DNA from 4 places in the Enterobacter sp. KBR-315C3_2022 genome. Region 4 is predicted to be linked to each of the others. Evidence: predicted binding sites of a transcription regulator. Region 4 holds the regulator's gene; each other region holds the start of a gene.
The links. The regulator Fur, encoded in region 4, represses iron uptake genes when iron is present. The targets are predictions, from matches to a motif close to ATAATAATGAGAACNACTATCAA.
Positions count from the first base shown of each region.

Region 1 (7,912 bases), on a different contig from region 4:
GTCTCGTCGATCAGGCGCTGCAGGTGATGAACCTGGAAGTTACACACGCCGATGCTCTTCACCAGGCCCTCTTTTTGCAGCTCAATCATGCCTTTCCAGGCATCCACGTAGTGATCGATAGCCGGAACCGGCCAGTGCATCAGATACAGATCGACAAAATCGAGCTGGAGCTTGTCCAGGCTCTCCTGCAGGGCGTCGCGGGGGCGTTTCTGATCGTCGTTCCACAGCTTGGTGGTGATGAAAAGGTCGTCGCGGGGCATACCGGCGCTGGCGAGCGCCTTGCCCACGCCGTCCTCATTTTTGTACGCGGCGGCGGTATCAATCGACCGATAGCCGACTTCCAGCGCTTTATGAATGGCGGAGACGACCTCGTCGTTACCGGCTTTCCATACGCCCAACCCCAGCTGGGGCATCACGTTGCCGTCCTGAAGCTTGATTACGGTTTGGTTTGCCATTTTTCCTCCTTCAAGTGCGCATCGTCGGAGGGGGCCTCCGACGATGTTGGTGTGCATTAAGTCTGGACGAAATGTCAAAAAACGAAAGGCGCGATGTTAAAAACGCTTAGCGCGCCGCTTCGTAGATCCGGCGGCTCACGTCCAGGGTGATGTCGCCGTTCTCGCCGAGCTGGGTCATGCCGTGCTCTTCCAGTTTTGCCAGCAGGGCAGGGATAGAGCTGCCGTCCAGGCCGTAGCCGGAAAGGCGCGTTGGGACGCCCAGGCCTTCGAAGAAGCTGCGGGTCGCGTCGATTGCGGCGTCGATGCGCGCGTCTTCAGAACCTTCGGTGATGTTCCACACGCGCTCGGCGTACTGCAGCAGCTTGGCGCGCTTGGCGTCGCGTTTCTCATTCCACAGCGCGGGCAGCACGACCGCCAGCGTCTGGGCGTGATCCAGGCCGTGCATCGCCGTCAGCTCGTGGCCCAGCATGTGCGTTGCCCAGTCCTGCGGCACGCCCGCGCCGATCAGGCCGTTCAGCGCCTGGGTGGCCGCCCACATCACGTTGGCGCGCACGTCGTAGTTTTCCGGCTCTTTCAGCGCTTTCGGACCGTCTTCGACCAGCGTCAGCAGAATGCCTTCCGCGAAGCGATCCTGAATTTTTGCGTCCACCGGATAGGTCACGTACTGCTCAACGGTGTGCACAAACGCGTCGACCACGCCGTTCGCAACCTGGCGGGCGGGCAGGGTGTAGGTGTAAACCGGGTCAAGCACCGCGAAGACGGGCTGAACGTGTTCGTTCATAAACGCCTGCTTGTCGCCGGTGGTTTTACGCGAGATCACCGCGCCTTTGTTGGACTCGGAACCGGTGGCAGGCAGCGTCAGCACGGAGCCCATCGGGATCGCGCTTTTAATGTCGCTTCCGCGGGTTTCCAGAATGTGCCACGGATCGATGCCGTCCGCGTAATGCGCCGCGGCGGCGATGAACTTGGTGCCGTCCAGCACGGAACCGCCGCCAACGGCCAGCAGGAAGGTGATGTTCTCGTCTTTGGCAATTTTGACCGCGTTCATCAGCGTTTCATACGACGGGTTAGGCTCGATTCCGCCGAACTCACGCACGTCCAGGCCTTCCAGCGCGCTGTAAACCTGATCCAGCACGCCGGTCTTTTTCACGCTGCCGCCACCGTAGGTGATCAGCACGCGGGCGTCTGCCGGGATTTGCTCACGCAGATCGGCGATAGCGCCTTTACCAAACAGAATGCGGGTGGGGGTGTGAAGATTGAAGTTGTTCATTGCTCGTTCCCTTTAGTGGGTGAAAAACCGCGGTGCCGCAAAGGGCAACCTGATGCTGCACATTGTGGGCGCAGGGCGCTATCCCCTCAATGCACATTTCTGCCGATGTCTTGCCCATTTCTACAGAGGGCTGGAGAAAGCGCTGGAAATTGCGCACACTGCATGGGTCGAAAACCGTATCCGGAGTAGCCCGTAATGAACCGCGATGACATCTGCCTGCAGCTCACCTCGCAGATTAAGAGATTGATAGATAATGAAAATGGCGCTGAAGGCTCGCTGCCGGATATTCGTCTGCTTTACGGCACGCAGCCGGGAGCGCGCACGCCGGTGATGTACCAGCCGGGCATCGTTTTTCTCTTCTCGGGCCATAAAATTGGCTATATCAACGAGCGCGTGTTCCGCTACGACACCAACGAATATCTGCTCCTGACGGTACCTTTACCCTTTGAATGTGAAACCTTCGCGACAGAGGCGGTTCCGCTGGCGGGCATTCGCGTTAACGTCGACATCCTTCAGCTGCAGGAGCTGCTGATGGAGATAGGCGAGGACGAACTTTTTCAGCCGTCGATGGCGGCGAGCGGCATCAACTCCGCGACCTTATCCGAAGAGATCCTGTGCGCCATCGAGCGCCTGCTGGACGTGATGGAAAGGCCGCTGGACGCCCGTATCCTGGGAAAGCAGATTATCCGCGAGATCCTCTACCACGTGCTGCTGGGGCCGGGCGGCGGGGCGCTGCTGGCGCTGGTGAGCCGTCAGACCCACTTCAGCCTGATCAGCCGCGTGCTGAAGCGTATCGAAAGCCAGTACACGGAAAACCTCAGCGTTGACCAGCTGGCGGCGGAAGCGAACATGAGCGTCTCGGCGTTCCACCATAACTTCAAGTCGGTCACCAGCACCTCGCCGCTGCAGTATCTGAAAACCTATCGCCTGCACAAGGCGCGGATGCTGATGATCCACGACGGCATGAAGGCCAGCGCGGCGGCGATGCGCGTCGGCTATGAAAGCGCGTCGCAGTTCAGTCGGGAGTTTAAGCGCTATTTCGGCGTGACGCCGGGGGAAGATGCGTCACGTATCAGAACGATGCAGGGAGCATAGGTTTTTTCCCCTCTCCCCGGTGGGGAGAGGGTCAGGGTGAGGGGATCACGCGCTGCAATACTTCTTCTTTATCACCATCGCGATAGTCCCCACCAGCCCCGCCACCAGCAGGAAAATCGGCAGCACCATCAGGAAGGTCATCACCTGGTCTTCATGCCGCTTCACGAACGGGATCATGTTCAGCGCGTAGCCGAGCGTGGTGACCACGCCAACCCACAGCAGGGCGCTCAGCCAGTTGAAGAACTGGAAGCGGCGGTTAGAGAGGCCCGAAATGCCCGCCATGGTCGGCAGCAGGGTGCGAACAAACGCCAGGAAACGCCCGGCCAGCAGCGCCAGCAGGCCGTGCTGGTCAAACATGCAGGTCGCGCGCTGATGATATTTATGCGGCAGCTGCGCCAGCCAGCCTTTCACCACGCGCGTGTTGCCGAGCCAGCGGCCCTGCAAATAGCTCAGCCAGCAGCCCAGGCTGGCGGCAGAGGTGAGGATCACCATGGTTGACGTAAAGTCCATCACCCCTTTGCCGATCAGCGCGCCCGCGAGAAGCAGCAGGCTGTCGCCAGGCAGAAACGAGGCGGGCAGGAGTCCATTTTCCAGAAAAAGGGTGGCAAACATGACGAAGTAGACAATGCCCACCACGTGAGGGTCCGCCAGCGCGGCAAAATCATGTTGCCAAAGCGCAGCGATAATATCGTGAATAACAGCCATGGACTTTCCTGTGGAACAGCAGATATGACGCTATTGTACACCCTGTTGACGCTTCTGGGATTGATCGCATGCGCAACTCGCGCAGCCGATTTGGATAATAGTGTCCACAAAAGCGTCCAGAGAGTACTTTTCAGGCTGCACTCTACACGATACGCTCAAACCCTGCCGCTAAATCGGCAATAAGATCGTCAACATTTTCTAAACCAATGTGTAAACGAATCAGCGTGCCGTCGAAGTCTACTTCTCCACCCGGACGAAGGGCGGCGATCTGCTCCGGCTGGTTGGGCAGAATCAGCGACTCAAACCCGCCCCAGGAATAGGCCATGCTGAAAAGGGCAAAGTTATCGAGATAGCTTGCCAGCTCGTCGTTGTTGAGCCGCTTTTTCAGCACGAACGAGAACAGCCCGCTGCTGCCGGTAAAGTCGCGCTGCCAAAACGCATGGCCTTTGCTGCCCGGAAGCGCCGGATGGTTAACGCGCTCAACCTGCGGATGCTGCGCCAGCCATTGTGCTACCTTCAGGCTGCTTTCATGGTGCTGGCGCAGGCGCACGCCAAGGGTGCGGATGCCGCGGCTGGTCATGTAGGCGGTATCGGCGTCGACCATTTGCCCCATCAGGTAGGCATTTTCACGCAGCTGGTCCCAGCAGCGCGCGTTGGAGACCGCGGTGCCGATCATGCCGTCAGAGTGGCCAATCAGGTACTTGGTGGCGGCCTGAATGGAGATATCAATGTCGAACTCCAGCGCCCTGAACAGCACGCCCGCCGCCCAGGTGTTGTCGATCATGATAATGGCGTCCGGCGCCTTGCTGCGCACGGCCTTCACGATGGCGGGCACGTCGTGCACTTCCATGGTGATGGAGCCGGGAGATTCCAGGAAAACGATGCGGGTGTTGGGCTGAATCAGCTCGGCAATGCCTTCACCGATCAGCGGGTCAAACCAGCCGGTGGTGACGCCGAGCTTGCTGAGGATCCTGGTGCAGAAGTCCTGGCTCGGCTCGTAGGCGGTGTTGGTCATCAGGATATGGTCGCCCTGTTCGACAAACGCCAGAATCGTATTGGCGACCGCCGCCGCGCCGCAGGGGAACAGCGCGCAGCCCGCGCCGCCCTCGAGTTCGCACATGGCTTCCTGCAGCGAGAAGTGGGTCAGCGTACCGCGGCGCCCGTAGAACAGCCCGCCTTTAGCGCGGTTGCGCGTGGCGATTTTTTTCTCTTCAACGGTATCAAACACCAGCGAGGAGGCGCGCTGAATCACGCTGTTGACCGATCCCTGGGTGTATTTTTTGCTGCGTCCGGCCTGCACCAGCGTGGTATCAAGCTGCTTTTTAGTCATGTTCGCTAACCCTTTTTTATACGTCTGGACGTCCAGACTACCACGACTAAAAAAATCTGCACCCGGATGCTTATCGAATAAGGAGAAAATTTTATGAAAAAAGCGCATAAGAAATTTTTACTGCGTAAGCGCAAGGAAACTGAGCGGAAATTACGGCACTATGTAAATACTAATGAGAACCACTATCAATTCGACGACGTTTTGATATTATTAGCTCAGAATTTGTGATTTGCGTCCTGGAGATACAGAGTGGGTAATAATTTGATGCAGACGGATCTCTCCGTTTGGGGCATGTATCAGCATGCTGACATCGTGGTTAAGATTGTGATGATCGGCCTGATCCTGGCGTCCGTGATCACCTGGGCTATTTTCTTCAGCAAAAGCGTTGAGCTTATTTCGCAGAAGCGCCGCCTCAAGCGCGAGCAGCAGCAGCTGGCCGACGCCCGCTCTCTGGATCAGGCATCCGACCTGACCTCCTCCTTCCACGCGAAAAGCCTGACCACGCTTCTGGTAAACGAAGCGCAAAACGAACTGGAACTCTCCGCAGGCAGCGAAGATAACGAAGGCATTAAGGAACGTACCGGCTTCCGCCTGGAGCGTCGCGTTGCCGCCGTGGGCCGTCACATGGGCCGCGGCAACGGCTATCTGGCGACCATCGGCGCCATCTCCCCGTTCGTCGGCCTGTTTGGTACGGTCTGGGGCATCATGAACAGCTTCATCGGCATTGCGCAAACGCAAACCACCAACCTGGCCGTCGTTGCGCCGGGCATCGCGGAAGCGCTGCTGGCCACCGCCATTGGCCTGGTGGCCGCGATTCCGGCCGTGGTGATCTACAACATCTTCGCGCGGATGATTGGCAGCTACAAGGCCACGCTGGGCGACGTTGCGGCGCAGGTTCTGCTGCTGCAAAGCCGTGACCTGGACCTCAACGCCAGCTCCGTTAAACCGGTGCACGCGGCGTCTAAACTGCGCGTAGGTTGATAAGCTATGGCGATGCGTCTTAACGAAAACCTGGACGACAACGGCGAAATGCATGAAATCAACGTGACGCCGTTTATCGACGTCATGCTGGTTCTGCTGATTATCTTCATGGTGGCGGCGCCGCTGGCGACCGTTGACGTGAAGGTTAACCTGCCGGCCTCTTCCAGCCAGCCGCAGCCGCGCCCGGAAAAGCCGATTTATCTGTCGGTGAAGGCGGATAAATCGATGTTCCTCGGCAACGACCCGGTGACGGATGCGTCCGTGATCCCGGCGCTGGAACAGCTTACCGGCGGCAAGAAAGACACCACCGTCTTCTTCCGCGCGGATAAAACCGTCGATTACGAAACCATGATGAAGGTGATGGACACGCTGCACCAGGCGGGTTACCTGAAAATAGGTTTAGTTGGCGAAGAGAAAGCGACCGCGAAATAATCACGAAAGCTGGCGAAAGCCGGCTTTTTTGTTTGCCCTACTTTAACTCCTTTCCCTCTCCGCTCTTCGACAGCGCGTCCTCATCCAGCGCGACGCAGGTGACGTTTGACGTGCGGTGCTGGCCCTCTGAGAGTTTGCGGGTCAGTCGCAGCGTGGCGGTCTCTCGTGCCAGCAGATACTGGTAATTGGCTTCCAGGCGCCCCAGAATTTTTTCTTTAAGCTCGGGGCGCTGGGCGATGATGCTGTTCATCACGGCGCCGTAGATCTCTTCTTTCACCTGCAGCGCATAAATTTCATGGCGATGCTGCCACTTCAGCCGCACCAGGGCCGCCGGAATCGACACCATATCCTGTGCAATGCGCGCCATTTCGGTATTTTTGGCGTCTCGCAAAGCCTCAATATTTTGCTTTAAGATAAATTCATCGCTTTTTTTGTTATCTAAAGCTAAATAATCATTATTCTCGTCAGCTTCTTTCATTTTAATCATCACCCAGGTGATAAAAAATGGGGGCGTTTTTCTCACGGGTAATTAAATTAAGCCAAATTTCGTTACCCGCTTCATTTATATCTTGCGTCTTCTCCGCCATTATTTGGCTGAGTTTTTGCGCATCTATTTCGCCCTCGGCCTGAAGGTCGTTAAGCAGATGGACAAAGGCTTCAATTTTTACGGCGCGGAATAAGCGCTCTTTGATATGGCGGTCGTGCTCTTCCAGCAACATATTACGCGACTTCCCCGTTTGGGAAACACCGATTAATATATCGGATTCATAATCGGAGAGTTTTCTTTTCCCCTGAGTGAAATTAGCCTCTTTTTCTGCTTCCGTCGAAAGCTGTTCCACAGACGTGATGTGGTACTTAGCCGGAACAAGATTGTCGGGCAACATTTTTAATTTCCTTTAATTTCAACAGGGTGGGATAGATAAAGGCGTGAGATTCGTTGACAATATCATGAGGCAATTTTAAAATCAAAAAAAATGGAGCCTACCCATGAACAGCATTTTCTTTACGGTCATTACGTTACTATTATTGACCGCGGGCGTACTTTTTCTGATGCATGAGTTCAATAAAAATCAGATATCAAAAGCGCCGCGCGCGACGCCACAGCAAGAGCCGATGTCGAAAGAAGAAGGGGAAGACCATTTCTCCTTATTGATGAACGCGGTAACGCCGGTTTGGTACTGGCGGGTTAATCATGAATATATTGATTTTCTCCATGCGACAATAAAGCGGATGAACATGTCAGAAATTAATGACACGCCGGGTTTGTTTGACGCCCAGCGTCGCTGTAGCGACCTCAATTCTGCGGTCTATAAATATTATGACAATATCAAGAAGCGCTGCCTGAACGGGGAGAAGGTGTCCCACTCCGACCTGGACGTCTTAAACCTGCGCCAGTGTTTTCGCGAGTTCAGCCTTGAGGCTTATCCGGAGCTGGTGGCGCTGGTGTGGCCGCAGTATGCGCGCCCGGAGGTTAACCCTGATGATGTGTAGGGGTTTTGTTGGTTTGTTGTTGCAAACAGTGAGCGCCGTTGGGATATACTGCGCACTGGTTTCGTTTGCTGACAGGACTCTATGGAACGCTTCTTTGAAAATGCAATGTACGCCTCGCGCTGGATACTTGCCCCCGTCTATTTTGGCCTTTCG
Region 1 is NZ_JBGKEB010000017.1:45,804-53,715, reverse strand. It holds gene dkgA (2,5-didehydrogluconate reductase DkgA) at 1-455, opposite strand, end outside; gene yqhD (alcohol dehydrogenase) at 562-1,725, opposite strand; gene AB8804_RS17075 (AraC family transcriptional regulator N-terminal domain-containing protein) at 1,921-2,820, shown strand; gene yghB (DedA family general envelope maintenance protein YghB) at 2,866-3,525, opposite strand; gene metC (cystathionine beta-lyase) at 3,668-4,855, opposite strand; gene exbB (tol-pal system-associated acyl-CoA thioesterase) at 5,105-5,836, shown strand; gene exbD (TonB system transport protein ExbD) at 5,843-6,268, shown strand; gene AB8804_RS17050 (cytoplasmic protein) at 6,306-6,746, opposite strand; gene AB8804_RS17045 (hypothetical protein) at 6,748-7,152, opposite strand; gene AB8804_RS17040 (ESA_00282 family adhesion-associated protein) at 7,256-7,759, shown strand; gene AB8804_RS17035 (TIGR00645 family protein) at 7,841-7,912, shown strand, end outside.
Region 1: exbB (tol-pal system-associated acyl-CoA thioesterase) is a predicted target of Fur. The motif match lies at 5,022-5,044, and genes of this name have one in related genera.

Region 2 (7,912 bases), on a different contig from region 4:
GGTTTTCCCGCAGAACTATCACTCCATTTTTGTCATCACCCAGAATATAACCAAATTTTCTCAAAGGTAGGCATCTCCATATTCATACCCTGCATTCCCGCAATAGCGCCGAGCCTAATTCACAATTCCTCACAGTATAGTAATTAAATTAAACACATAATATCAAACGAAATATTTTACTAAAAACACTTACCTGATAACCATGGATTCACCAGGCATTAACTCTGATATAAGTTATATTTTCAGTCTGGCATACTGGATTCATATCAGCTTAGCTTTTCCTTTCTCTTAAATAGCCCATAAATTTCATGAAGTGTTTTATGCCATTTTTTTTCCTTTTGTCGAGCTTTACCCCTTTTTCATTCGGTTTCAGTTAAACTGGCTGTCCGAAGCGGCCAGGATTTTTCTTTCTGACCGCAGCTTAGCACCTGCAGCACCCGGGTAAAGGGATCAACACCTTAATTAAGACTGATGAGAATCTTTGCCAGAGTGCATGACGGGTAATTCACTGAAATAAATAGCAAAAAAACCATATTCGCTGATGCAGGTTAAGATACCTGAAGTTTTTTATAGCAGCAGGAGAAAGGGTGGACTAAGCTCGGAAGGGGTAGAAATTCAGTCGGCAGGCAGGGAGTCATGGATAAAACGTTTTTGATCGACGGCAGGTTAGTCTTTCACAGCGGGCAGAACGCACTGGCCAACCTGCTTCACCCAGACCTTTCGGAAGTACTGAATGAGCCCTGTGCCCGCTGTCTTGAAGCGCTGCTGGCGGCGCAGGGAAATATCGTCAGCCAGGAGGAGCTATATAAAGCCGGCTGGGGAGAAGGCAGTAAGGACGTCTCGCCAAACACCCTGTATCAGAATATTCTTCTCGCCCGCAAGGCTTTCCGGAAGGTTGCAGAAAGCAGTGATGATTTTATCATCACCGTCCCTCGACAGGGCTTCCGCTTTAATGAAGCGCTGTCGGTGACGATCGCTGACGGCCATAATAATCCTGTTTTTTCCCCGGATGAACGCCGGGACCAATTTCATCGTTTCGATGGCGATAATACGATGATTAGACGAACAGCACCTTCTCTGGCGGTCCGTCTTCTTATGCCTGCTTCTTTGCTCCTGATTGTTCTTTCGGTGGTGGTATTCTTTATCGCATACAGTAAATATGGATTAAGCCGTCAAGATGATTTCACCGGAGACTATGTATTTTCCGGTAAACATAATGGATGTGAAATTTACACTAATAAGCAGCAACAGCTTACCGGCGGAGAAACTGAACGACTTCTGAAAAAATGGTCTTACGTTACGGCCGACTGTGGCTCGTTACCACTGATATATATATCTTCCTACCGTAATCATCTCAGTATTTTCCTTCTTTCGTGCGACAACAAAAATAAGGCTGACAGGGTATGCAAAACAGGCTATCTACGATTATCAGAATAGCCGTATTGGCGGTCAGCTTGCTGATATTAATTTATTCCATTCATGTTCTGCAGAATATGAAAAACAGCGAAGCCGGAAAAATTATCCACTGCAGATCGGCCTTTGACAGCCAGGTTAACAGCAGCCGCCTGCATGCCGCAGTCATTCTTTATCTGTACCGGGAAAAAGGGAGTTTGCAAATCATAGGAGACTATATTTCGCCGGCGGGTGTAACCGTACCGGTAAAATTAATCGCCGGTGTTGTTTATCAGGCTGACGGTCAGGATTACCACGTTCGCTTTACGGGCCTCAAGAATTCTCTCGGGAAGGAAGCAATCAGTGATGATTTCCCTTACCTGCTTCCCTTCACTGTTACCAGTGAAAATGTTGATTATCTCTATCAGCTTCAGCAGCAGGATGAAGGAAGCTATCTAATCCGGCAGGATGATATCCCTCTGGTCCTGTGTAAGAAAATTTCCGCTAAGTGATGGCGCATATTATCGCATTCGTTAGTGCGATTAACGCTTTTCCGCCGTCATCCGACAGTGATGCTTTTAAAGCATTCATTCGCATTTCCCCTCAACATCCCCTCTCCAGACTGAAAATAGACTCCGCGATAGCGGCTAAATGGCCCTGCTGATAAGCCATCCGGTAGAGCGTCTAGGAACTTCAAATACGCCCCCGGCGCTGAAAAAACGGGTGGCTCAGCAAAGTCCCGGCCTCACTACCGACCCGAAGGCCGGTAGACTCGGAACAGGTAATAGCCGGAAAAACGATACGCTGACTACATTAGAATGTGTAATTCATGCTTACCGAGACGCTACGCGGTTCGCCATACACGGCAGAGTCATCGAGGTAGGAGTAGTATTCGCGGTCGAACAGGTTACGCACGTTTGCCTGCACCGCCAGCCGTTTCGTCAGCTGATACTGCGCGAACAAATCGACGAGCGGATAGCTGCCCTGATAGAGGCGCTGCGTCTCGCCGTCAGGACCGGTGACATCTTTGTACACCCTATTCTGCCAGTTCACGCCGCCGCCTACGGTCAGCTCCGGAAGCGTCGGGACGCGGTAGCGGCTGAACATCTTCAGCTGCGTTTGCGGCGCGAAGCTGTTGAAACGGCCATCTGAATCACGGGCAACGTAGCGGGTCGCGCTGAAGGTAAGCTGCAGGTTGTCGGTCAAGGCACCGTTTACCTCAAATTCCGCCCCTTTGCTCACTGCGCCTTTGGTTGCGCGATAAGCTTGTTCGCTGGATCCATTAACAAATTCTCCGCTGATGGCCTCCCCCGCGTTCTCCTGTTCGATGCGGAATACGGCAACGTTGGTGGTTAGTTGACCGTCCATCCAGTCTGCCTTCAGGCCGGTTTCATAGTTTTTACCGGTGACGGGAGAGAGCCATGTTCCCTCTTTCGTACGTTTGGTTTGCGGAGCAAAAATTGAGGTATAGCTGGCGTAGGCGGAAAGGCTGTCGTTGATGTCATACACCAGCCCGCCGTAAGGCGTGGTGTTGTATTTACGCATATCGCCGCTGCTGCCGTCTGAGCTGTACTGGGTATAACGTGCGCCAACGATCAGCGACAACGGATCCGCCAGCGACAGGCGTGTCGCCGTATACGCCGATTTTTGCCGCACGATATCATCCGCATTTTGATACCAGTCGCCCCACTCCGGCTCGGCCACGCTGCCGTCCCAGCTGTTGTTGAAGATGCCAATCCGAGCGCTGTCCATCGGCCCGTCTTCGCTGAAGGTGGCATTGTGCTGTCGGCTATAGTTGGCCCCGGCCATCAACTGATGTTGACGCCCCAGTAGTTCAAAAGGCCCGCTTGCGTAAGTATCAAAGGAGTCCAGGGTGCGCTTGCCGCGATCCTTACTTCCCCAGCCTGATGCACCTTCACCGGTGGTGGCATCCGGATTGCCCATCACGTAGAGCAGGGTGTCGTTGAACGTTTGCTCGCCGTGGGTTCCATTGAAACGAACCGACCAGCCGTTATCCCAGCTGTGGGTGAGGTTAGCAAATACTTTACGTGATTCAACGCGGTACCCCGTCCAGTCCGCCGAGGTGTTGACGTTGCGATCGTAATGGGTGCGGCTGCCGTTGCTGTACAGGCTGGGTAATCCGCCCCAGGTCGGATTGGCGGTGTTTGTTTGCTGATAATCCCAGCCCAGCGAGGCCGTCGTGTGTTCCGTGACATCGCCTTCAATGACGCCATAGAGAAATTTTTTGCGCTTGCCATATCTGTCGAGCCAGCTGTCCTGATCCTGATACCCTGCCACTACGCGCCCGCGCAGGCTGCCGTCGGAATTGAGCGGCGCGGAGATGTCGCCCACATAACGCTGTTTGTTCCAGCTTCCATAGCTTGCGCTGACGTTGCCCCTGAAGGTTTTGCTGTCGGCACGTTTGCGCACCATGTTCACCGTTGCACCCGGGTCGCCAGCGCCGGTTAACAGGCCGTTCGCGCCGCGCACAATCTCGATACGATCGTAAATGGCGGTATCTTCCTGCGCATCGCCAAAGTTCCACGCGTCGCCCATTGATGTGGGGATCTCATCATAGGCGAAGTTGGTGATCTCAAAGCCGCGGGAAAAGTAGCTCGAACGCTCGCTATCAACCTGCTGCGACGAAACGCCGGTAGCATTGGTTAATACCTGGTCAATGGTTTGCAGATCCTGATCCTGCATACGCTGGCGTGTTACGACGCTTACTGACTGGGGGATGTCGCGCGGCGTCAGCAGCATTTTGGTGCCTGAACGCGTTGTTTTTACCGCATAATCCTGTTCCGAGTCGGCGCTTCCATTCCCGTCGCCGTAGACAACCATTTCTTGTTCATTTGTATTGTCATCCGCCTGTGCCGGATGCATGACGGCGTACATCGCCAGCGCAAAGAGTGATAGTGAGAAGGGAGAAGGAATGAGCCCTGCGGACGCTTTCGCGCGATTAACCCTGCCTTTAAGAATCATCATGTTACCTGTCAGTAGTTGTCGTTTTTGCAAATCATTTATCTAAATAAGAATGGAAATGATAATTATTTGCTTTATTATGCACAGGTCATTTTGTAAGTTAAATGTAAATAAACGTATATTTATAAAAAATTACCGCGTCTCGTAAGGCAGGAACAAAAAATGAACAACTCTCAATGGTTAAAAGGAAAGGCATGGGGCTTCAGCGTTCTTACTGCGGCGCTAACCCTCAGCGTAACGGCGTCAGCAGCTTCCCTGGATGCTGCTGCGCTCAAGCAGCGCGAACTCGCTGACGGTCTGTATGAGATGGTTTACTCCCCAGCGGCAAATGCGCTGTACGTCGCGAGCGCGCAGAGTTTCAAAAACGTCAACGGTGGGGTGCTCTATAAGCTGGATCCCACAACGCTTGCCACGCAAGGTGAAACCCATACCGACCTGAAAAATTTCGGCATGGCGGCGGACGATAATGGCAAGGTCTACTACACAACCAACACCCTGGATGGCGGGGTATCGAAAGTAGACGTGCAAAGCGGCAAGGTGCTGCAGCGCCTGATGTTTGAAGGTAAAGATAAGGATGGCGACCCGGTTGGTGCGCGTGAAATCCTCTTCCACAAGGGGCTACTGTTTATCGGCGGCGTTGCCGACCCTGGGTTTATCTCCGTGGTTGATGCCAGCACCATGACGCTAAAAACCCGCATCGAGAATGCCGGAAAATGGGTGACGGGGATTATCTATTCGCCGCTAACGGACCGCATTTATGCCGCCAATGGCGGAGGTGAAATTCTGGTGATTAACCCGGACACGCATAAAATCGAACAGCGCTGGACGCCAGGCGATAAAAAAACGTATTTGTTCCTGAATATGGCAGAAGATCCGGCCACCGGGCGCCTGTTCGTGACCGATGATTCAAAGGCCAAAACCACCCTGGTATTTGATGAGCGCAGCGGGAAAGTTATTAAGCGCCTTGAGGGGGATGCTCTGGGGATTAAGTTTGACGCCAGGCGCAACGAAATTTTCATTAGCCAGCGCGAGTCAAAGAAGGTGCTGCAGCTTGACGCCGGCAGTTATGCTGTGAAAAACAGCTGGACGTTCAACAGCCGTCCAAACAGCCTCCTGGTAACACCGGACGGTAAAACGTTATACGTAACGGTAAAGCAGGACTTTAAGGACGACAACACGACGAAAGGCCCGGATAGCGTGGTTCGTATTTCACTAAATTAAAAAATATGCAGCCATTCTGTGAGGGATGGCTGACTTATCAAATCGGGCGGGGGCAAGGTACTGCGTTACGTGAGGAGCGAACCTAAGCTTGCCCGTTTTCACTGCGGAATACATCAATTTCATCCGGCATGTAGCTACGTCGCCAATACTAAACCTCTAATGGATAAAATTTTTCCCAATTATAATTTATCCTCGCTAACGTCAATTCTCCGACGCCATCCCCGTAATCAATTTCCTGACGCTCCAAAAAAAACTCCCGCACGGTTGCGGGTATAAAAGCAGCGCTGTAACGCAGGATCGTGCTGTGCCAGAACGGTGCCGGTAACGGACTGCTGCCGTGCCGCATCAGCAGCTCATCTTTCCAGTCAGATTCCAGAATTTTCTCGCAGAATGACTGACGCATCGCTATCGCTGGCTCATCTGGGATACCCGCCAGTAACAACTGGCTGGGCAAAGCGATTAAACGAAGGTTCCCGATCGCAATCCTTTTCGAATGATATGCAGCCCAGATCTTTTTCAATTGCTCAACTTTCGTGGGCAATCGCTCGTTTGCCTCATAGAGTGGCAGAGTCAGCGGTAAGAAGGTGAAATGGAAACTGTGTGCTGGCAGGATGTCGGCGAGGGGATCGCCCTTTGTGAGCTCGTTCAATTCATCAATAAGCTGCGAGACCGAACATGGCACAGGCGGCTTTATGCCTGTTGCCAGAGCGTGTTTTACCGGGTCGTAGTAGTTTTCCTCTCTGATTTTCCCGATCCCAGCATTATCTTCCCACATCCCAATGGTGTTTAAATTTGTTGAACGATAAATGTCTGGCAAGCTGAGGGATTTCATGACCGACCTTATGAGGTAAATTACCGTCTTTATCAGATAATTCAGGTCATTCTATTAATATTTTAGCGCTATGTAATAAATAATTTTAACTGAAATAACGAGCTTACCGGCCCGAAGGCCGGTAATTGTTAACGCTGATAAATGCTTACCACGCGTAGGCTTCAGGCGCTTCCCCGCCCGGTCCGGGCCAGATGGCATCCAGTTTTTTAAGCGTTTCAGGCGTTAGCGTTACGGACAGCGCGTTAAGATTCTGGCGAAGCTGTTCAACCGTGCGTGGCCCGCTAAGAACGCTTGTGACGACCGGATTTTGCTGTAGCCAGGCAAGCGCAACGTCTGCTGGCGTTTCACCCATTTCATCGCATAGCTGCTCCCAGGCTTCCAGCTGTGGCCGCAGGTGATTGATTCGCGTCTGCATGTGCGGTGCGGCCCGGCGCCCCTCCGCCATTTTACGCAGCACGCCGCCCAGCATTCCCATCCCGACCGGGCTCCACGGGATCAGGCCAATGCCGTAGTGGCGCAGCGCCGGAATGACCTCCAGCTCAACCGTGCGCTGGGTCAGGTTGTACAGGCTCTGCTCGGATGCCAGTCCCAGCAGGTTGCGCGCGTCAGCCTTGCACTGTGCAGTGGCAATGTCCCAGCCGGCAAAGTTGCTGCTGCCCACGTAGCTGATTTTACCCTCGCGGATCAGCTGTTCCATGGCCTGCCAGATCTCCTCCCAGGGGGTGTTCCGGTCGATATGGTGCATCTGGTAGAGATCGATATGATCCGTTTTGAGCCTTTTCAGGCTGGCTTCGCATGCCCGGCGGATATGGTAGGCGGACAGATACTTATCGTTCGGCCCGGTATCCATCGGCTGATAGACCTTCGTAGCCAGCACGATCCGGTCACGCTTGCCGCTGCGCGCGAGCCAATTACCGATGATCTCTTCGGATGTCCCGTACCCCTTTGCCATATCCGGCGACTGCGGCCCGCCGTAAACATCGGCGGTATCGAAAAAGTTGATACCCGCGTCCACGGCCTCATCCATGATCCTGAAGCTGGTCGGCTCATCCGTCAGTTCACCGAAGTTCATGGTCCCAAGACCGATGCGGCTCACCCGCAGGCCCGTTCGGCCCAGATGTTTGTATTTCATGTCTCGTGCTCCTTAACTGAAGGCGTTATTTCAGGTTTTTACGGAAAAAGTCCGTCAGCTTGTCGAAGGGGATCACGTCCGTGCGGTCATACAGATCGACGTGCCCTGCTCCCGGGACGACATACAGCTCTTTAGGCTGAGCGGCGCGTTTGAAAGCGTCCTCGCTGAACTCTTTTGAATGGGCCCGATCGCCGGTGATAAACAGCATCGGGCGCGGTGAAATGGTTTCAATATCGTTGAACGGGTAGAAGTTCATAAACTTGCCGATACTGCTCAGCATCGGTTTTGTCGTCAGCTCCTCTTTCTCCCCCTGCGGGGTGTAGCCGCCCCGTGAGGTGCGGTAGAAATCATAG
Region 2 is NZ_JBGKEB010000016.1:29,418-37,329, reverse strand. It holds gene AB8804_RS16440 (transcriptional regulator) at 1-64, opposite strand, end outside; gene AB8804_RS16435 (transcriptional regulator) at 637-1,437, shown strand; gene AB8804_RS16430 (hypothetical protein) at 1,404-1,904, shown strand; gene fhuE (ferric-rhodotorulic acid/ferric-coprogen receptor FhuE) at 2,206-4,374, opposite strand; gene AB8804_RS16420 (YncE family protein) at 4,537-5,595, shown strand; gene AB8804_RS16415 (hypothetical protein) at 5,744-6,427, opposite strand; gene AB8804_RS16410 (aldo/keto reductase) at 6,573-7,559, opposite strand; gene AB8804_RS16405 (alpha/beta hydrolase) at 7,585-7,912, opposite strand, start outside.
Region 2: fhuE (ferric-rhodotorulic acid/ferric-coprogen receptor FhuE) is a predicted target of Fur. The motif match lies at 4,433-4,455, and genes of this name have one in related genera.

Region 3 (7,912 bases), 100 kb from region 4:
AAGACAAGCGCTGGATGGTGACCAGCGAAGGCGCCTTCTCCTATCTGGCGCGGGATCTGGGCATGAAGGAGCTGTACCTGTGGCCGATCAACGCCGATCGGCAGGGCACGCCGCAGCAGGTGCGCAAGGTCATCGACCTGGTGAAAAAACATCGCATTCCGGCCGTGTTTAGCGAAAGCACGGTCTCGGATAAGCCCGCCCGCCAGGTGGCGCGGGAAACGGGGGCGCACTACGGCGGCGTGCTGTACGTTGACTCCCTGAGTGCGGCAAACGGTCCGGTGCCAACCTACCTCGACCTGCTCAACGTCACGACCCGCACCCTGGTGCAGGGCATTAACGACGGTATGAAGGAGTAATTATGCCGAAGGGGATTGTCGTCACCGATCTGACCGTAACCTACCGCAACGGCCACACGGCGCTGCGCAACGCGTCGTTCAGCGTGCCCGGCGCATCGATAGCCGCGCTGGTGGGGGTTAACGGCTCTGGCAAATCCACGCTGTTCAAAGCGGTGATGGGCTTCGTGCGGGCGTCAGGCGGCGACATCACTATTCAGGGGCTGCCTCCGCAACGGGCGCTGCGGCAGAACCTGGTCGCCTACGTTCCGCAGTCCGAAGAGGTCGACTGGTCGTTTCCGGTGCTGGTTGAGGATGTTGTCATGATGGGCCGCTATGGGCACATGGGCTTTTTGCGTCGACCCAGGGCGGGCGACAGGCAGATCGTCACCGACGCCCTGAGGCGCGTTGATATGCTCGAGCTGCGCCACCGGCAAATCGGCGAGCTGTCCGGCGGGCAAAAGAAACGCGTTTTTCTGGCCCGGGCGATAGCCCAGCAGGGCGAGGTGATCCTGCTCGACGAGCCGTTTACGGGCGTGGACGTCAAAACCGAAGCCAGGATCATCACCCTGCTGCGGGAGCTGCGCGACGAGGGTAAAACCATGCTGGTGTCGACGCATAACCTGGGCTCGGTCACCGAGTTTTGCGATTACACGGTGATGGTTAAAGGCACGGTGCTGGCGAGCGGGCCGACGGAGACCACCTTCACCGCGGATAACCTTGAGCGCGCCTTTAGCGGCGTGCTGCGCCACGTGGTGCTCAGCGGTTCCGAAGATCGCATCATCACCGATGACGAACGTCCGTTTGTCACCCACCGTCAGGAGGCCAAATGAACGCGCTGCTTGAGCCGTTTGGCTATGAGTACATGCTGAACGCGATGTGGGTCTCTGCCATGGTCGGCGGCCTGTGCGCCTTTCTCTCCTGCTACCTGATGCTCAAAGGGTGGTCGTTAATCGGCGATGCCCTGTCGCACGCCATCGTCCCCGGCGTGGCGGGGGCCTATATGCTCGGGCTGCCGTTCGCGCTCGGGGCGTTCCTGTCCGGCGGGCTGGCCGCGGGCAGCATGCTGTTTCTCAACCAGCGCAGCCGCCTGAAAGAGGACGCCATTATCGGGCTGATTTTCTCCTCCTTTTTCGGGCTGGGGCTGTTTATGGTGTCCCTTAACCCGACTTCGGTGAATATTCAGACGATCGTGCTGGGCAACATTCTGGCGATTGCCCCGGCCGATATCCTCCAGCTGGCGATCATCGGCGCGGTGTCGATGCTGGTGCTGCTGGTGAAGTGGAAAGATCTGATGGTGACCTTTTTTGATGAGAACCACGCGCGGGCCATCGGCCTGCGTCCGGAGCGGTTAAAAATTCTGTTCTTTACGCTGCTGGCGGTGTCTACCGTCGCGGCGCTGCAAACCGTCGGGGCGTTTCTGGTGATCTGCCTCGTCGTCACGCCTGGCGCCACCGCGTGGCTGCTGACCGATCGTTTTCCGCGGCTGCTGGTGATAGCCGTCGCGATTGGCAGCATCACCAGCTTTCTCGGCGCGTGGGCCAGCTACTATCTGGACGGCGCGACCGGCGGCATTATCGTCGTGGCGCAGACCCTGCTGTTCCTGCTGGCGTTCGTCTTTGCGCCTAAGCACGGGCTGCTGGCGAGCCGCCGTCGCGCGCTGGAGGCACACCCATGATCGCGCTGCTCCTTGAACCATTCCAGTTTGCGTTTATGAACAACGCGCTGCTGATTGCGCTGGTGGTGGCAATTCCCTGCGCGCTGCTGTCGGTTTTTCTGGTGCTCAAGGGCTGGGCGCTGATGGGCGACGCCATGAGCCACGCCGTTTTCCCCGGCGTGGTGCTGGCGTGGATGATGGGCCTGCCGCTGGCGCTGGGCGCGTTCGTTGCCGGTCTGTTCTGCGCGGTAGCGACGGGATACCTGAAGGACAACAGCCGCATCAAGCAGGACACGGTGATGGGGATCGTCTTCTCCGGCATGTTCGCCGTCGGGCTGATTTTATACATCGCGGTAAAACCGGAGGTGCATCTCGACCACATTCTGTTTGGCGATATGCTGGGGATCAACGATATGGACATGCTGCAAAGCGGGATCGTGGCGGCGGGCATCGCGCTGGTGATTGGCCTGAAGTGGCGCGATTTTCTGCTCTTCAGCTTTGATTACCAGCAGGCTCAGGCCTGCGGGCTGCGCACGCGCTGGCTGCACTACGGTCTGCTGTGCATGGTCTCGCTGACGATAGTGGCGACCCTGAAGGCGGTGGGCATAATTCTGTCGATCTCGCTGCTGATTGCGCCGGGCGCGATTGCCGTGCTTCTGACCCGACGCTTTCACGCGGCGCTGCTGGCGGCAACGGTGATTTCGATGCTGACCTGCGTTACCGGCGTTTACCTCTCTTTCTACATTGACAGCGCGCCCGCGCCCACCATCGTGGTGCTGTTCGCGCTGGTGTTTATCGTCACCTTCACGGCGACCAGCCTCAGCGCGAAGCGGCGGGAGCAGAGTGCAGCAGCGCGATCAGCATAGTGTCCTCGCGCAGCCAGGGCAGCCGGAACGTGAAGCCCTCCCCGAAGCCCGCGAGCGGGCGGGTTAGGGCCAGCGTCAGGCTCTCGTCGTCCAGCGCGGTGACGCGGGCGCAGTCAAAGCCCATCATCTCGCCGACCGCGGGGTAAAGCGCCTTAAACAGGCTCTCTTTGGCGCTGAACGCCAGCGTCAGGGCCAGGGCAAAAGGCAGCGCCGCCGCGCGCAGCAGGGGCTCTTCGTCGGGGCCGATAATGCCATCCTTAATCTCTTCAGCCTCGCCTGCGGGAAGCATGATCTCGCAGTCAATGCCCGTAAGGGCGTTCGTTGCCACCACCGCCAGCGCGCAGCGCGAGGTGTGGCTGATGCTGCCGCTGAACCCGGCGGGCCACAGCGGCTCGCCGCTGCTGCCGGTGCCCGGTACCGCCGTGATGCCGTGCGCCTTCAGCGCATGGGCGGCGGCGATGCGTCCGGCCAGGTGTTCGGCTTTCCGCTTTGAGGCGGCATGTGAGAATTTTTCATGGTGAGGGAGCCAGAGGAGATCGGCGTCGGTGAAGGTTTCAGGAGCGAAGTCGACGCGGTGTACGGTGTGTCCGGCAAGAGAAAATGTGCCGTGGGCTGTGCGCATGGTTTTTCCCCCTCACCCTGACCCTCTCCCCGGAGGGGAGAGGGAATGATTGACTCCGATACCTTAAAAGCGCGTATTCACGCTCATATACCAGGTCCGACCCGGTTCATTATACGTATACGCTCCCGCACCGTACATATACGCGCCGGTCGCGGCGTTGCCGGTGGTCTGGGCGTTACCCGCACGCCACTGGCGCTTGTCGAAGACGTTGTCCACGCCGCCGGTCAGGCTGACGTTTTTGGTCATGTCCCAGGTCGCGCTCAGGCCGACGATACTGTAAGGGCTCACTTCGTCTTTCTCCGAGCCGGTCACTGGCTGGCCCTTGTAGTTGTATTTCTTCGGCTGCTGCTTGCCGTACCAGGTGAAGGTCGACTGCAGCGACACGTCCTGATGCACCTGCCAGCTCAGCGTGGAGTTCAGGGTGTATTCAGGAATGATCGACAGACGGTCGCCGGTCTCCTTGTTTTTACTCTGCAGCATGTAGGTGATGTTGTTGGTCCAGTTGATCGTGTCGCTGACCGGCACGTTCAGGGAACCTTCCAGCCCTTCCACCACCGCCTTCGGCACGTTTTCCCACTGGTAAATATCCGTGGTGACTTTGCCGGATGAGGTCTGGCCGATAGGCGCATAGCCCGCCTCAATCTTGTTGCGGTAATCGTTGCGGAACCAGGTCACGCCCGCCAGCCAGCCGTCGTGTTTCCACTCGAGGCCAATCTCCTTGTTGATGCTGGTTTCGGCTTTCAGATCGTCATTACCCATCATGTAGCAGCCCACGCCGTCGGAACTGGCGTAGCAGCCCTGGCCCTTGCTGTAGAGCAGGTAGTTCGGGTTCGTCTGGTACAGGCTCGGGGCTTTGTAGGCGCGCGCGATACCCATCTTCAGGGTGAAATCATCGCCTAAACCCTGCGACAGGTTCAGGGACGGGCTCCAGTTGTTGCCCACGATCGTGTGGTGATCGAAGCGCAGCGCCGGGGTCAGCATGGTGCTGTCGGTCAGCTCCATGTTGTTTTCGGCGAACAGGGAGAAAATCTCCGCCGAGGTGTACGGGCTGCGGTCGTCGCTCATGCCCGGAATGGTGCCGCCCTGCTGGGTCTGGGTGAAGGAGGTCGAATCCTTCATGCGCTGCTGGTTCCACTCGGTGCCCAGCGTCAGGTTCTGGTTGACGAGGAAATCAATCGGCAGGTTGATTTCGCTGTGCAGCATCACGTCGGCCAGGTCGGTATCGGTAAATTTATCGCTGCTGAACAGCCCCTCCAGGCCGCCCGCCAGCCCCTCGCCGAGGCGGGAGTTGCGCGTATGTTCGTACTGCGCCCAGTTGCTGGTGGTAATGCCGTTATCCCAGCCGCCGTTCCAGGTCACGGCGTAGTTCTGGCGATAGATACGGTTGGTCTCTTTGCCGTAGTTTTTCTTCACCAGCGCGTTGTCGTTGTTGGTGTTCTGGGTATCGCCCGCGTAGAGGTTGTTCTGGCGGCTGTAGCCCGCCTCAAACTCCAGGGACTGCATCGGGGCGAAGTCCCAGCGCACCACGCCGTTGATGTCCTTATTCTCAACGCCCTCACGGCCTGCGGGCAGCGTGTTGGCATAGGCGCCGGTACGTTCAGACTGGTGGCCCTGGTTGATGTCCCACGCGTCGGCCTGGGTTTTGTCCAGATTGCCGAACATGCGGAAGCTGAAGTCGCCGCCCAGCGGGCCGCTGAGGCTGAAGTTGGTGCGTTTCGTTGAGCCTTCGTCTTTGTGCTCGGGCGCGTTGAAATAGGTGTTCCAGGAGCCATGCCACTGGTTATCGAATTTTTTGGTGATGATGTTCACCACGCCGCCCGCGGCACCGTTGCCGTAGCGCGCGGCGGCAGGACCGCGAATGACCTCAATGCGTTCGATCATCTCCGGCGGCACCCAGCCCGTGTCGCCGCGGGTATCGCGCTCGCCGCGCCAGCCCAGGCGGATAGAGTTACGGCTGGTCACCGGCTTGCCGTCGATCAGGATCAGGGTGTTTTCCGGCCCCATGCCGCGAATGTCGATCTGGCGGTTGTTGCCGCGCTGGCCGCTGGTGGAGTTCCCGGTGAGGTTAACGCCGGGCATGGTGCGGATGATTTCAGCCACGTCGCGGGCGGGCGGGTTTTTACGGATTTGATCGGCGGTAATGGTGGAGACCCCCGGCGCCTGCAGGTTTTGCTCGGCGGCGGTGATGACCATCGTATCTTCGTGCTGTGCGGTGGCCTTATCGTCTGCCAGCGCCGGCAGCGCGACGCCGTAAATCCCTACGTTGACCAGCAAGGCCAGGGAGTGAATCTTCTTATTCATTGTACGTCCTGCTTTTCGTGCCGCATCCCCTTGGCTCCATTCCCAAAGGGGAGAGGAGGCGGCAAGTTGTCATCCGCATGTTGCGTAAGCAGCCCTGTCCTCGAGCGCACACAACGCGTGGCATGGTTATTTTATAAGCGCGCTTCCCACAGCGCGGGCACTACGCTATTGCAAATGCAAATAGTTATCAATAATATTATCAATAAAATTTGTCTTGTAACAAAAAAAGACGTGTCAGACGTGGGGTTATAAGGGTGACGGCGTTAACAACGGGAAGTGAAGCCTGGTGGCAGTCGAAGCGCGGGCCTGAATGGGTGCGTGAAAAGGAGAAATATCGCGTCACGTTCTGGTGGCGCGATCCGGCAGGCGCGCAGGACGCCTCACCGGTAAAGCGCGTCTGGCTGTACGTCACCGGCGTGACCGATCACCATCAAAATGCCCGCCCGCAGTCGCTGACGCGCATTCCCGATACCGACGTCTGGCAGTGGCAGGGCGAGTTCAGCCCCGAGTGGCGCGGCAGCTACTGTTTTATCCCCTCAGAAAATGAAGATGACTTTGCCGATGCGGTGTTTGCAGGCGAGCAGCCGGACCGCGCTTCTCTGCGCGAAGGCTGGCGAAAACTACTGCCGCATGCGGTTTCTGATCCGCTCAACTCCCAGAGCTGGCGCGGCGGGCGCGGCCACGCGGTCTCCGCGCTGGAAATGCCCGGCGCCCCCGAGCAGCCCGGCTGGAACCGCCCCGATACGCCATATACCCCGCCCGTGCTTATCGACTGGCGCAGCGAGCGGCTGGGCAACCGCCGCCGCGTCTGGATCTTCACCACCGGAGAAGCGACGCCGGATCGCCCGCTGGCGGTGCTGCTCGACGGCCAGTTCTGGGCCGAAAGCATGCCCGTCTGGCCCGCGCTGGCGGCGCTCACCCGCGAGGGCAGGCTGCCGCCCGCGGTCTACGTGCTGATCGACGTCATCGATACCGCCCACCGTAGCCGCGAGCTGCCCTGCAACCCCGATTTCTGGCTGGCGGTGCAGGACGAACTTCTTCCCCGAATTAACGCCCTCGCGCCGTTCAGCGACCGCGCTGACCGTACCGTCGTGGCGGGCCAGAGCTTCGGCGGCCTGTCCGCGCTCTACGCCGCGCTCGGCTGGCCGCAGCGCTTTGGCTGCGCGCTCAGCCAGTCCGGCTCCTTTTGGTGGCCGCACCGCGGCGCGGCGCAGGACGGGCTGCTCGTCGAACGGCTGAAGGCGGGTGAAATCGCCGCGCGCGGCCTGCGCATCGTGCTTGAGGCCGGGCGCAACGAGCCGCTGATCTTCCGCACCAATCAGGCGATTTACGCCGAGCTGCAGCGCGCGCACCAGGTTGACTGGCGCGAGGTTGACGGCGGACACGACGCGCTGTGCTGGCGCGGTGGGCTGACGCAGGGGCTAATGACCCTGTGGCAGCCGCTTACTCAATAACGGAGCCCGTATGCAATTCAGCAATCCTTTCGATAATCCGCAGGGACGCTTTGCCATTTTGCAAAATGACCAGGCGCAGTACAGCCTGTGGCCCCAGCAGTGCGCGCTGCCGGCGGGCTGGCGCGTGGTGTGCGAAGCGCAGTCCCAGGAGGCGTGTCAGCAGTGGCTGGCCGAGCGCTGGCAAACCCTGCAACCCACCTGTTACGCGGGGGAAAACGCATGAACCGTCTTCCTCTCGTCGCCGCCCAGCCAGGCATCTGGATGGCGGAGCAGCTTTCCGCGCTGCCGAACGCCTGGAGCGTGGCGCACTACACCGAGCTAAGCGGTGACATTGACGCGCCGCTGCTGGCGCGCGCCATTGTTGAAGGAATAAGGCAGGCCGACACGCTGCGCACCCGCTTTGCTGAGGATAACGGCGAGGTGTGGCAGTGGGTGGACGACGCCATGACGCTGCCCGAACCGCCCATCGTTCGCGTGGATTCCCACGCCGCCGCCGTGGCGCTGATGGAGGCCGATCTCGGCCAGAACCTGCGCGTCGACGGCGGCCAGCCGCTGGCCTTTCATCAGCTGATTCAGGTCGGCGAACGCCGCTGGTGCTGGTATCAGCGCTATCACCATCTGGTGGTGGATGGCTTCAGCTTCCCGGCCATTACCCGCCAGATCGCCGCCATTTATCGCGC
Region 3 is NZ_JBGKEB010000008.1:184,963-192,874, reverse strand. It holds gene AB8804_RS11190 (metal ABC transporter substrate-binding protein) at 1-356, shown strand, start outside; gene AB8804_RS11185 (manganese/iron ABC transporter ATP-binding protein) at 359-1,165, shown strand; gene sitC (iron/manganese ABC transporter permease subunit SitC) at 1,162-2,010, shown strand; gene AB8804_RS11175 (metal ABC transporter permease) at 2,007-2,855, shown strand; gene entD (enterobactin synthase subunit EntD) at 2,809-3,477, opposite strand; gene AB8804_RS11165 (TonB-dependent siderophore receptor) at 3,541-5,778, opposite strand; gene fes (enterochelin esterase) at 6,033-7,232, shown strand; gene AB8804_RS11155 (MbtH family protein) at 7,243-7,455, shown strand; gene entF (enterobactin non-ribosomal peptide synthetase EntF) at 7,452-7,912, shown strand, end outside.
Region 3: fes (enterochelin esterase) is a predicted target of Fur. The motif match lies at 5,953-5,975, and genes of this name have one in related genera.

Region 4 (7,912 bases):
AATGCGTGCCGGCGGCTTCGAAGAAGGCAAAGCCTGCCTGCGTGCCAAAATCGATATGGCGTCACCGTTTATCGTGATGCGCGATCCGGTGCTGTACCGCATTAAGTTTGCGGAACACCACCAGACCGGCAACAAGTGGTGCATCTACCCGATGTACGACTTCACCCACTGCATCAGCGATGCGCTGGAAGGCATTACGCACTCGCTGTGTACGCTGGAGTTCCAGGACAACCGTCGCCTGTACGACTGGGTGCTGGATAACATCACTATTCCTGTGCATCCGCGTCAGTACGAGTTCTCTCGTCTGAATCTGGAATACACCGTGATGTCCAAGCGTAAGCTGAACCTGCTGGTCACCGACAAGCACGTTGAGGGCTGGGACGATCCGCGTATGCCGACCATTTCCGGCCTGCGCCGTCGCGGCTACACCTCCGCCTCAATTCGCGAGTTCTGCAAACGCATCGGCGTCACCAAGCAGGACAACACCATTGAGATTGCCTCTCTGGAATCCTGCATCCGCGAAGATCTGAACGAAAACGCCCCGCGCGCGATGGCCGTTATCGACCCGGTTAAGCTGGTGATCGAAAACTACCCGCAGGGCGAAAGCGAAATGGTGGCGATGCCGAACCACCCGAGCAAGCCGGAGATGGGAACCCGCGACGTGCCGTTCAGCGGTGACATCTGGATCGATCGCGCCGACTTCCGTGAAGAAGCGAACAAGCAGTACAAGCGCCTGGTGCTGGGCAAAGAGGTTCGCCTGCGTAACGCTTACGTGATCAAGGCCGAGCGCGTGGAGAAAGATGCCGAAGGCAACATCACCACCATTTTCTGCTCCTACGACGCCGACACGCTGAGTAAAGATCCGGCTGACGGCCGTAAGGTGAAAGGCGTGATCCACTGGGTGAGCGCTGCCCACGCGCTGCCGGTCGAGATTCGCCTGTACGATCGCCTGTTCAGCGTGCCTAACCCGGGTGCGGCTGAAGACTTCCTGTCCGTCATCAACCCTGAGTCGCTGGTGATTAAGCAGGGCTATGCCGAGCCGTCATTAAAAGCGGCTGAAGCGGGCAAAGCGTTCCAGTTTGAGCGTGAAGGGTATTTCTGCCTCGACAGCCGCTACAGCACCGCTGAAAAACCGGTGTTCAACCGCACCGTCGGGCTGCGCGATACCTGGGCTAAAGTGGGCGAATAATAGCGCCACGCTGGTCAATGAGAAACAAACGCCGCTAATAGCGGCGTTTTTTTATTTAACGATCAGGCTATTATCGATGTGGCTTAATATGCTTCTCGTTAAATCCTGGTCAATGTGGTGCTACTTATTTTATTTAAAAAAAGTTTTAATATTTACTCCTGCTCGAAAAGCTAAAAAATAAGCGTAAATTCCGTGCGCTTCCCCGTGAAAATCACCGTTAGCCCTTGTAAAACCTCACTTCCGCTCAAATGTTACAAAGCACTACTAATTATGTGCACTTCGTCATAATCCTGCGTTTTGCCTTCTAAAAAGCATTGATAATTCGCGTCGCGAAAAATACCCTAAAGACGGTAGTTAATTCGAGGGTATTTCTAACTACCCCTGACCATTAGGTCTTTTATATTTTCGCCGTTTTAGGCGCTTTAATTCGTCAAAGAGGAATAATCTATGCGTACGTTCAGTGGCAAACGTAGTGCGCTGGCGCTGGCTATTGCCGGTGTGACAGCAATGTCGGGGTTAGTCGTTACTCCAGAAGCTAAAGCAGCAGGCTTTATCGATGATTCGACCCTCACCGGGGGCATCTATTACTGGCAGCGTGAACGTGACCGTAAAGACGTCGCTGAAGATAAGTACAAAACAAACCTCTCCCACTCAACCTGGAACGCCAACCTCGATTTCCAGTCGGGCTATGCGGCAGACATGTTCGGTCTGGACATCGCTGCATTCACCGCGATTGAAATGGCGGAAAACGGCGACAGCGGCCACCCGAACGAAATTGCCTTCTCCTCCAGCACTAAAGCCTACGACGAAGACTATTCCGGCGATAAAAGCGGTATTAGCCTGTATAAAGCGGCGGCAAAATTCAAATATGGCCCGGCATGGGCTCGCGCGGGCTATATTCAGCCAACCGGGCAAACGCTGTTAGCCCCGCACTGGAGCTTTATGCCTGGCACATACCAGGGGGCGGAAGCCGGGGCGAACTTTGACTACGGCGATGCGGGGGCGTTGAGCTTCTCCTACATGTGGACCAACGAGTACAAAGCGCCGTGGCACATTGAGATGGACAAGTTCTACCAGAACGACCGCAAGACTAAGGTCGATTACCTGCACTCCCTCGGTGCCAAATACGATTTCAAGAATGACCTGGTGCTTGAAGCCGCATTCGGTCAGGCAGAGGGCTTTGTCGATCAATACTTTGCCAAAGCCAGCTACAAGTTTGACGTCGCGGGCTCTCCACTTTCAACCAGCTATCAGTTCTACGGCGCGCGCGATAAGGCCGACAACAATACTATCAACGATATCTACGATGGCACCGCCTGGCTGCAGGCGCTGACCTTCGGCTACAAGGTGGCCGAGGTGGTGGATTTGCGCCTGGAAGGGACGTGGGTGAAGGCGGAAGGGCAGCAGGGTTACTTCCTGCAGCGCATGACGCCAACCTACGCTTCCTCAAACGGTCGTCTCGATATCTGGTGGGATAACCGCTCAGACTTTAACGCCAACGGTGAAAAGGCGGTGTTCTTCGGGGCGATGTATGACCTCAAAAACTGGGATCTGGCGGGCTGGGCCGTCGGCGCGTCCTACGTTTACGCCTGGGATGCAAAACCGGCCGACTGGTTTATCAACGCCGCGGGCCAGCGTGAAGACTACGCGTCCAACAAAATCAAAGAGTCTGCGTACAGCCTGGATGCGATGTACACCGTCCAGGACGGCCGCGCGAAAGGCACCATGTTCAAACTGCACTTCACCCAGTACGACAACCACTCCGATATCCCGAGCTGGGGCGGCGGTTACGGCAACATCTTCCAGGATGAGCGCGACGTGAAGTTCATTGTTATCGCCCCATTCACTATCTTCTGATAAACGCTCTGGCGGGCTAAGGCTCGCCGGAATGGAGACGGCTATGTTTAAGAAAATCGTTCTTGTCGCGGTGATGACCGCCGGGCTTGCAGGCTGCGCAACCTCACCGGGGCCGAAAGAAGATTCGCGGCTGAAAGAGGCGTACAGCGCCTGTATCAATACCGCGCAAGGCTCGCCAGAAAAAATCGAGGCCTGTCAAAGCGTGCTGAACGTGCTGAAAAAAGAGAAGGCGCACGAGCAGTTCGCCACGCAGGAGAACGTCCGGGTGATGGATTATCAGGCCTGCATTCAGGCGCGTAAAACCGGTAACGATCAGGAAGTGGCGAAGCGCTGCGATAAGATCTGGCAGGAAATTCGCAGCAACAACAACTAATACGCTGTTTTTACGCCCGGTGACGCTGCGCCACCGGGCTTTTTTTGGCAAAAAAAAAGCCAACCTTGCGGCTGGCTCAGAGTATGAATAGGGATTACTTGGCGTCGTGCGCGCGGTCGTTTTCGCGGCAATCGCCTTCAGCGCAGTGGCCATACAGGTACAGGCTGTGGTTAGTCAGGCGGATACCGTGACGCGCTGCGATTTCACGCTGGCGTGATTCGATGGAATCATCGCTAAATTCAATCACCTTGCCGCAGTCGAGGCAGATCAGGTGATCGTGGTGGTGCTGCTGAGTCAGTTCGAAAACAGATTTACCGCCTTCAAAGTTATGACGGGTAACAATGCCCGCGTCATCAAACTGGTTCAACACGCGATAGACGGTTGCCAGGCCAATTTCTTCGCCCATGTCGATAAGACGCTTGTAAAGGTCTTCCGCACTGACATGGTGATTATCTGGCCCCTGAAGCACTTCAAGGATTTTTAACCGAGGAAGCGTAACTTTCAGGCCAGCCTTCTTTAATGCGGTATTGTTGTCGGTCATGCGGAATCTGTCCTGTTGCTAAACGATTCACTTCAAAAGAACAAGTGAGAGAGAATGCTCTTGGGATAATGCGTCTCATTATAGAACTGCCACGCCTAAATGAAAACTGCAAGTCTCAAGCAAAGTATGCTTATAAAAATGGGGTATCACCAACAAACTTGTCCGATGAAGCCCACGTTTTACCAGGGGGATATTGTACAGGTCTGGACGAAAAAGTTAAAAGTTTGTAGCAATTAATTTAATCGGTTTGACCTGAACAACGGGCGCAACCGAAGTTGCGCCGCAGGGATATCAGGCGTTGAGGATGTCGTCCAGGTTCAGCTCTTCACGAACCTGCTTCACCCATTTTTCAACGCGTTCGGCGGTCAGTTCTGGCTGACGGTCTTCGTCAATGGCCAGGCCTACAAAGTGATCGTCATCCGCCAGGCCTTTTGAGGCTTCAAAATGATAGCCCGCGGTTGGCCAGTGGCCGACAATCGCCGCGCCGCGCGGCTCGATGATGTCGCGGATGGTGCCCAGCGCATCGCAGAAATATTCCGCGTAGTCTTCCTGATCGCCACAGCCGAACAGGGCGACCAGCTTGCCGTTGAAGTCCACCTCTTCAAGCGTAGGGAAGAAGTCATCCCAGTCGCACTGCGCTTCGCCGTAGTACCAGGTCGGGATGCCCAGCAGCAGGATGTCATAGCCTTCGAGATCTTCTTTGCTGCTCTTGGCGATGTCGTGCACATCGGCAACGTCTTTACCGAGCTGTTTTTGAATGTTTTTTGCGATGTTTTCGGTATTGCCGGTGTCACTGCCGAAGAAAATGCCGATGATTGCCATGAGTAAAATAACCTCTTGAAACTTAATAGTATGGTGGCGCAAATTGTCCACGGATAAGGGCAATAATAGCAGAACACGCAACCCTGCGGAAACCGCAATCGCGCAGGACTGCACTCTGTGCTACATGAAAAGAGAATTTTGGGGAATTTTCAGACTTATGCTTTCGCGCGAAGCGTCCCGAGCTGGGCGATCAACATCTCTTCAATCAGCTCGCTGCGGCTAATGTTGCGAGCCTCAGCCAGCTCGTTAAGCGCATCAACCGCATCAGCATTGAGCTTCAGTTCGACACGCTTAAGCCCACGATTTTTATCGCGTTTAAGCTGGTTGCGTTTATTAATACGCAGCTGTTCATCACGTGAGAGCGGATTCGTTTTCGGTCGTCCCGGTCGACGCTCATTCGCGAACAGATCTAGTGTCGTACGGTCCGTTTGTTCTTTGGCCATGATTCTGAGACTTCGGGGGAAACACGCCGCCCTGCTAATGCCCGGGCGATAAGCGCGCCATCATACATCAGCGAAAACCACACGCCAACGACTGGAAGCCCGCAGCCATCCAGTCGCTGGGTTTTTAATCAATTCGCTGTGTCAGAGAGATAGCGATGAATGGCGCGCAGCACGGCGTCCGGTTTTTCCGCGTGAACCCAGTGCCCGGCACCGGCAATCACGTGGGCGCGCGCCTGAGGAAATTGCGCCAGCAGCGCGTCGCGGTAGGCGTCGGTGACATAAGGCGAGTTACCGCCACGGATAAAGAGGGTCGGGTGCGGCCAGGCGGGGACCGTTTTCCAGCCGACAATCTCGTCATATTGATTCCACAGCACCGGCACGTTAAAGCGCCATTGCCCGTCAACAAACGATTTCAGCAGAAACTGCACCACGCCTTCTTCATCAAGGTGTTCGCGCATCACGGCGGCAGCCTGCTGGCGAGTAGAAACGCCCGCCTCGGTCACCGCATTGATGGCGGCAAAAATCTCGTCGTGGCGGCGAACGTCGTAATCCACGGGTGCCACGTCGATAACGACCAGGCCGCTAACTCGTTCTGGGGCGAGGGCGGTCAGCGCCATCACCGCTTTGCCGCCCATGGAATGCCCGATGAGCGTGGCTTTTTCCAGGCCATGCGCATCCAGCGTGTCGAGCAGATCCTGCGCCATCGCCGCGTAGGTCATCTCCTCCGAGCGCCCGGAGAGGCCGTGGTTGCGCATGTCGACCTGCAAAATATCACGATCGGCCACCAAGTCGCGGGCCAGCACGCCCAGGTTATCGAGGCTGCCAAAAAGCCCGTGAACCAGGACAATGGGGGAATTATTGTTCGGCGATTGTGCAGATTGCGCTCGGGTATTCAATTTCATGGCAAAGTTCTTTTTTTACGTATGTCAGGTTAGGGTATCATGTTCACCATTCTGCCGCCCGGCTGCAAGGATCCAGTTTATTCCGACTTTTGCCGCCAACCTGGTTTGACGCTATCCGCTGTTGGGATTTGCTCCTATAATCCCAACGACTTGTATTCAGATAAGATATCGCACTGGATTAAGATGAAAACAATCGAAGTTGATGACGAACTCTATCAGTATATCGCCAGCCAAACGCGGCATATCGGGGAGAGCGCGTCAGACATTTTACGGCGCATGCTTAAAATTTCCGCCGCCGCACAGCCCGCAACGTCCGCGCCAAAAGAGGCCGCGCCTCAGCCGAGCGTGACGGCCTCAGCAAAACCTGTCGCCACGCCAGTAAAAGACAAAGTCCGCGCGGTGCGCGAGCTGCTGCTGTCCGACGAATATGCGGAACAGAAAAAAGCGGTTAACCGCTTTATGCTGGTGCTGTCTACACTCTACTCACTGGATAACAAAGCGTTTGCTGAAGCGACCGAATCGCTCCACGGTCGTACCCGCGTGTACTTCGCTGGCGACGAGCAGACGCTGCTGCAAAACGGCAATCAAACCAAACCTAAACACGTCCCGGGAACACCTTACTGGGTCATCACCAATACCAATACGGGCCGCAAGTGCAGCATGATTGAACACATCATGCAGTCCATGCAGTTCCCTGCGGAATTGATTGAGAAGGTTTGCGGTACAATTTAACCCTTGCATCAGAAGGACCAGGCAATGGCAAATCACAGCCGTGCAGGCCAACCTGCACAACAAAGCGATTTGATTAACGTCGCTCAGCTGACCGCGCAGTACTACGTGCTGAAACCGGTCGTGGGCAACGCAGAACACGCAGTGAAGTTTGGTACATCTGGCCACCGCGGCAGCGCGGCGCGCCACAGCTTTAACGAGCCGCACATTCTGGCCATTGCCCAGGCCATCGCGGAAGAGCGCGCCAAAAACGGCGTCACCGGTCCGTGCTACGTTGGGAAAGATACTCACGCCCTGTCTGAACCGGCGTTCATTTCCGTGCTGGAAGTGCTGGCCGCGAACGGCGTCGATGTCATTGTTCAGGAGAATAACGGCTTCACGCCAACTCCGGCGGTCTCTAACGCCATTCTCGTGCACAACAAAAAGGGCGGCCCGCTGGCTGACGGCATCGTTATTACGCCATCCCACAACCCGCCGGATGACGGGGGGATTAAATACAACCCGCCGAACGGCGGCCCTGCGGACACTAACGTCACCAAAGTGGTGGAAGACCGCGCGAACGCGCTGCTTGCAGCCGATCTGGACGGCGTGAAGCGTATGTCCCTGGATGCGGCCATGGCGTCCGGCCATGTGAAAGAGCAGGATCTGGTGCAGCCGTTCGTGGAAGGGCTGGCGGATATCGTCGATATGACGGCGATCCAGAAAGCGGGCCTGAAGCTGGGCGTTGACCCGCTCGGCGGCTCCGGTATCGAATACTGGAAGCGCATCGCCGAGCATTACAAGCTGGATCTGACCATCGTTAACGATCACGTCGATCAGACCTTCCGCTTTATGCACCTGGATAAAGACGGCGCGATCCGCATGGACTGCTCCTCCGAGTGCGCGATGGCGGGCCTGCTGGCGCTGCGCGACAAATTCGACCTGGCGTTTGCCAACGACCCGGATTACGACCGCCACGGCATCGTGACCCCGGCGGGCCTGATGAACCCAAACCACTATCTGGCCGTTGCGATCAACTACCTGTTCCAGCACCGTCCGCAGTGGGGCAAAGAGGTG
Region 4 is NZ_JBGKEB010000008.1:80,744-88,655, reverse strand. It holds gene glnS (glutamine--tRNA ligase) at 1-1,189, shown strand, start outside; gene chiP (chitoporin) at 1,637-3,046, shown strand; gene chiQ (ChiQ/YbfN family lipoprotein) at 3,090-3,419, shown strand; gene fur (ferric iron uptake transcriptional regulator) at 3,514-3,960, opposite strand; gene fldA (flavodoxin FldA) at 4,252-4,782, opposite strand; gene ybfE (LexA regulated protein) at 4,938-5,225, opposite strand; gene ybfF (esterase) at 5,354-6,127, opposite strand; gene seqA (replication initiation negative regulator SeqA) at 6,311-6,859, shown strand; gene pgm (phosphoglucomutase (alpha-D-glucose-1,6-bisphosphate-dependent)) at 6,884-7,912, shown strand, end outside.